2 linked regions of the Catalinimonas alkaloidigena genome follow. The protein of the gene in region 1 binds, or shares a complex with, the protein of each later gene. Links are inferred from orthologs where the notes say so. Each region holds a gene or a part of one and is shown in the gene's direction. Other genes may lie near its edges.

The links. Proteins that work in one complex are often made in the same cells at the same time.
Region 2: the proteins of pheT (region 1) and pheS are in contact, whole or in part, in a crystal structure (PDB 6P24), measured with the Escherichia coli proteins. The link is inferred for Catalinimonas alkaloidigena from one-to-one orthologs.

The regions. Positions count from the first base shown.
Region 1 is NZ_FNFO01000002.1:744,584-747,672, forward strand. Bases 35-3,074 are described here. They hold pheT (phenylalanine--tRNA ligase subunit beta), read left to right. Parts: upstream 35-371; coding sequence 372-2,777; downstream 2,778-3,074. Other genes in these bases: BLR44_RS06625 (hypothetical protein), read left to right, coding at 2,843-3,074. Also shown: BLR44_RS06610 (sugar phosphate isomerase/epimerase family protein), read left to right, coding at 1-5; more of BLR44_RS06625, read left to right, coding at 3,075-3,089.
Region 2 is NZ_FNFO01000008.1:314,221-317,122, reverse strand. The notes cover bases 25-2,877. They hold pheS (phenylalanine--tRNA ligase subunit alpha), read left to right. Parts: upstream 25-846; coding sequence 847-1,908; downstream 1,909-2,877. Other genes in these bases: BLR44_RS19780 (STAS domain-containing protein), read left to right, coding at 2,630-2,877; BLR44_RS19785 (Rieske (2Fe-2S) protein), read left to right, coding at 1,948-2,391; BLR44_RS19795 (hypothetical protein), read right to left, coding at 25-653. Also shown: more of BLR44_RS19795, read right to left, coding at 1-24; more of BLR44_RS19780, read left to right, coding at 2,878-2,902.

The DNA.
Region 1 (3,089 bases):
CGTGAAACTTCCGCCTTGCTGGCGCCTGAAAATAAAAAAGCCTTCGAGAAAACTCGAAGGCTTTTGCTTTAGTGCCGAAGGCGAGAGTCGAACTCGCACGGGCGTAAGCCCACACGCCCCTGAAACGTGCGTGTCTACCAGTTTCACCACTTCGGCGTCTAAACGGGCAGCAAATGTAAGCGGCGTATTTCAAATGAACAACCTTTCCTGTTTTTTTCTTTGCGAAAGCGGAACATCCCGCTCGTGGCTTCCCTACGTGGAACGATTCCCTAATTTTGAGGTTCGAATGTACCCCGCCCGGAGGGAAACGAGGCGTCTGCTGCTTGCTCGTTCAGGGTGTGGGTGTTCTGTATCTAACTAGACATTGCCCCATGAAAATATCCGTCAATTGGTTGCGCGACTTTATCGACCTGCACGAGTCGGCCGAAGAACTGGACGCGCGGCTGACCGCCTCGGGCCTGGAAGTCGAAGGCGTAGAAACGATCGAAGCCGTACCCGGCAGCCTGCAAGGCATGGTAATCGGGGAGGTGCTGACCTGCGAGAAGCACCCCGATGCCGACAAACTCAGCAAAACGACCGTAGACCTCGGTAGCGAAGTGGTGCCCATCGTGTGCGGTGCACCCAATGTCGCGGCCGGACAGAAGGTTGTGGTGGCTACCGTGGGGGCCACATTGTACCCCGCAGAGGGTGAGCCGTTTACCATCAAGAAGGCCAAAATTCGCGGCGAAGTTTCGCAGGGCATGATCTGTGCAGAAGATGAACTTGGCCTCGGGGCTTCGCATGCGGGCATTATGGTGCTGGATACCGACTTGCCCAATGGCACCCCCGCCGCCGACTACTTTCACCTGGAAACTGACTACGTTTTGGAAATCGGCCTGACGCCGAACCGGGCCGACGCGGCCTCGCACCTGGGTGTGGCGCGCGACCTGCGGGCCCTTTACAATCGCCCCATCACCAAGCCCGACGTCTCGGCGTTTGCCGTGGCGCGTGCGGAAAGCCCCGTCGAGATCGTAATCGAAGCGCCCGAAGGTTGCCCGCGCTACTGTGGCGTGAGCGTACACGGCGTTACGGTCGGCCCCTCTCCGGAATGGTTACAGCAACGCCTGCGGGCCATCGGCTTGTCACCGATCAACAACGTGGTCGACGTGACCAATTACGTGTTGCACGGGCTGGGGCAGCCGCTGCACGCGTTCGACGAAGCACAATTGGCCGGACACAAAATCGTGGTGCGCTACGCGAACGAAGGAGAAACCTTGGTCACGCTGGATGACGTCGAGCGAAAGCTTTCGGCCGAAGATCTGGTGATTTGCGACGGCGACAAACCGGTGGCATTGGCGGGAGTATTCGGAGGTGCGGGTTCGGGCGTGACGGAAGCTACCACCAACGTATTCATCGAAAGCGCTTATTTCGCGCCGGGCAGCGTGCGGCGTACGGCCCAGCGGCACGGCCTCAAAACCGATGCCTCGTTCCGCTTTGAGCGGGGAACCGACCCGGAGCTGCCTGCCTACGCGGCAAAGTACGCCGCCCTGTTGTTGCAGGAAGTGGCCGGCGGTACCATCGTCACCGACGTAACCGACAACCATCCGCGGCCCGTGACGGGCTTCCCGGTCGACGTGCGTTACCGGCACCTGGATCGCCTGTTGGGGGTGCAGATTCCGCACGGACGCGTTCGCAAGATTCTGGAGCTGCTCGACATTCGCATCGAGGAGGAAACCGACGCAGGGCTGCGCCTGTGGGTGCCGCCTTACCGGGTCGACGTGCAGCGGGAAGCCGATGTGGCCGAAGAACTGCTGCGGATTTACGGCTACGACCAGCTGGAAGTGAGCGCACAACTGCGGAGCGATTTTCTGTCGGAGTTTCCGGCGGTGGACCGCGATACATTGCGGCAACGCATTTCGACGCTGCTGACGGCCGTCGGCTTTACCGAAATTCAGACCAATTCGCTGACCCGGCCGGAGTATGCTCAATGGCTGGGAGCCGAGGCGCAGAGCGTGCCGCTGGTCAATCCGCTGAGCGAAGAACTGAGTGTGCTGCGGCAGCACCTGCTGTTTACCGGACTGGAAGTAATGGCACATAACCTGAACCGACGCCAGACCGACCTGCGGCTGTTTGAGTTCGGACGCATCTACCAGAAAACCGAGAAAGGCTATCAGGAAGCCGATCAACTGATTCTGCTGGCGCAGGGCAACCAGCGGGCCGAAACCTGGCAGGGCAAATCGCAGCCCGTCGACTTCTTCCAACTCGGGAATGTCGTCACGAAAGTACTGCGGAAACTGGGGGCCGACGAACTGGAACAGGTCCCCGCCCAAGACCCGCAGTTTGCCTGGGGCCTGACCCTGCGGATGAATCGCCGCGACGTGGCGACGCTGGGACTGGTGAAAACCTCTTTGAGCCGGAAGATGGAACTCAAGAGCCTGGTGTTCTGCGCCGTGCTCGACTGGGATTACCTGACCAAGAAGTTCAGCGATCAGCTCGTGACGCAGGAAATCTCACGTTTCCCCGAAGTGCGCCGCGACCTTTCGTTGGTGCTGGACCGGAACGTGACCTTCGAGGAGATCCGGCAGATTGCCCGGAAAACTGAGCGACGTCTGTTGCGCGACCTCAACGTGTTCGATGTCTACGAAGGCGAATCGCTGGGGGCCGGGAAAAAATCCTATTCCGTGAGTTTCATCCTGCAAGACCAGGAGCGGACCCTGACTGACAAGGAGATCGACAAGACGATGGACCGCCTCATGAAGAATTTCGAGCGCGAGCTGGGCGCCGTGATCCGGCGGTAGGGCTGAAACATGCACCGGAGTAGTTTCGTCAGTATAATACTAGCACCTTCAACTCACAATTACCCTTGGACCTGATTAGCCGTATCGAACAATTGGAAAGGCGCCTGCGCAGGCTGGTGGAACTGTACCGGCATTCGCAGCGTGAACTGGCACAGATTCAGCAGGAAAAAGCCTCTCTGGAAGAGCTGGTAGCACGGCAGAAGCGGGAACTGAGTAACTTTCAAAATCAACCTAAAATCAGTAAGATTGTAACTTCGGTACCCGTAAATCCTCAGGATACGGCCGAACTTCGGCAACGTATTGATGAGTGTG
Region 2 (2,902 bases), on another replicon or contig:
AACCCTACGGATGGCATAAAATAGAGGGAAACATACGGTTTCTGTGCCTCGTCGAACTGCAATTGTGCCCCGCCCAGCAGATTGGCGATGAGGTGCCCACGGCTGATCAGAAACTGGTAGCCCGAAGCTACTCCAAACGCATACGGTTGGGAAGCGGCTACCGGCGCAAGCGGATCGGCTTGTTTGGGCAAATCGCGCAGCATCCACAGCGTATAAGGCCGCACGGAGGCATCGGCGTACAGCAGGGTGCCGTACGAGGCGGTCGCTTGCACGTACCATCCGGACGGAGCCGGTTGCAAAGGAAAATACCGCACAAAGCCGTCGATCAGGTAACCGGCGTGGTTGTAGTCCTGGTCCACCAATCGGTAATTGTCGCGTTGTCCGTCGCCGGGTCCCCATTTAAAATGACCGACGACGCCTGCCGAGAACGAGCCGCTCAGGGTCGCTTCCAGTTCCAGGCCAGCGGTGTTCCAGAAAAAGCCCGGTACCACTTTCACATTGAGCAAACTGGCTTTGGTATTGGCGGGCACAATGGTGCGCGTCGTGGCAGGAGCAAGCGAATCGCCCGGTACCATCGCCTGAGCGGTACCTGCCAGAACGCAGAGTAATCCGGCGAGAATCAATCCCTTACGAAACATAGCGTGCGGTTTCATACAGAAATCAAAGGTAGGCAGCGCCGCAAGGTTTCTCCAGCGGTACGCACGGGGCGGCACGCAGTTGAATGTAAGAAATACGTTCGGTTCGTCATTCCTCGGCCCGCTTTTCCGCACGACACGAACAGGCGCGCCTAAACAAAAATCGACTTCCGGCCGGGTCATCAGTGCGGGAGGTCTTCTATCTTTGCGTATGATGAAGGAAAAAATCGAAGCGGTTCGGCAGGAAATCGTCTCTGCCTCCATTGAAACTCCGGCTCAACTGGAAGAATTTCGGATCGGCTACGTGGGCCGTAAAGGGAAAGTCGCCGACCTGTTCGCCGGCCTCCGCGATGTTCCGGCCGAAGACCGCCGGGCGGTAGGGCAGGAGCTGAACGAACTGAAGCAACTGGCCCAGCAGCGTTTTGACGAAGGAAAAGCGACGATGGAACAGGGCCAGACGTCGGACGTGCCGCCCCCGTTGGACCTGACGCTGCCGGTAGTGCCCAAAGAGCTGGGCGCACGCCATCCGCTTTCGCTGGTGCGGGACCGGATCGTTGAGGTGTTTGCCCGCATCGGTTTCAGCGTGGCCGAAGGTCCCGAAATCGAGGACGACTGGCACAACTTCTCGGCATTGAACTTTCCGCCCGATCACCCGGCGCGCGACATGCAGGATACGTTCTTCATCGAACGAAATCCTGGTCAGGACAACGACATTGCGCTGCGCACACATACTTCGTCGGTACAAGTACGGATGATGGAACGCCACAAGCCGCCGATCCGGATGATCATGCCCGGGCGGGTGTTCCGCAACGAAGCCATCTCGGCCCGTGCGCACTGCTATTTCCACCAGGTCGAAGGGTTGTACATCGCAGAGAACGTCAGCATGGCCGATTTGAAACAAACCCTTTATTACTTCGCCCGCGAAATGTTTGGACCGCAGACGCAGGTGCGCTTCCGGCCGTCGTTCTTCCCTTTTACCGAACCCAGCGCGGAAATCGACATTTCGTGTGGGCTGCGTCAGCCCGGTACCTGCCAGATTTGTGGCGGCTCCGAAAATATTTGCAAAGGCACCGGCTGGATCGAAATCGGCGGTGCGGGCATGGTCGACCCCAATGTGTTGTCTAATTGCGGCATTGATCCGGAACGCTACACCGGCTTCGCCTTTGGCATGGGCATCGAACGGATCACCATGATCAAATATCGAATCAGCGATATACGTTTATTCTCTGAAAACGACGTGCGGTTCTTACAACAGTTCACGTCGTTGGGTTAATCCGGCCGGTGCCGGGTTGAAAAGAGAAAACGGACGACCATGAAATACGGAAGCAGAAAGCACCGCTGGGCGGGTTGGCTGGTGGGGCTAGGCGTTCTGGCAGGGGCCTGCCAGAACGACAATTACATCATCGATCCGCTGCCAACGGCCATTGTCAACGAACAGATTGTGTTGACTGACCCACGCTACGTGCGGTTGCAACTGGACGGCGGCTATGTGGAGTTGGATCGCGGTGGGCTGAAGGGACTGATCATCTACCGGGTCAGCAACGGCAAATTCCGGGCGTTCGAGCGGCAGTGTACCTGGCAGCCGACCGACACGTGTTCGCAGGTGATGGTCGATCCGTCCGGGCAATTTATGATCGATACCTGTTGCGGTTCACAATTCGACTTCGAAGGACGTGTCACGGCCCCGCCGGCCGTTTCGCCTTTGCGGCAATACGCAGCGGTAGTTTCCAGTAACGTGTTGTATATCAGCAACTAAGAATAAATAAAGCGCCTCGCGTAACCTTTCCTACCGGCTTGCGTAGCACTCTTTTATGACCAGGGCTTTAGCGCTTTCTTCGCATTGACGCGTGCTAGCTTTTATTAATTTTTCTTTTATTTTTTTACATAGAATTGTGATCGTTAGGGTGTAAAGTGTTGGATTCTTCCGCGCACTCTCCCTATATTCAGGGCTGTCACCACAACCTTATGGTTTAATACACGTTAATTTGCGATAGATGGAATTGTTTGTTAATACAGAAGAAAACTTCTGCATCATTAAAGTAAGAGGAGAGTTGGATGCGAGTTCTTCTATCTCCCTGGATCAAACCATTGAGCGCGTTGTTGCCGATGGGGCGAAAAACATCTTGGTGGATTGTAGTGAATTGAATTACATTTCTTCCGCGGGATTAGGCGTTTTTATGTCGTACCTGAAAGAGTTTGAAGAAAGCAACATCAATTTGGTGTTGTTTGAGGTGAGCGACAAAGTGAAAGGCGTATTTGAGATTTTA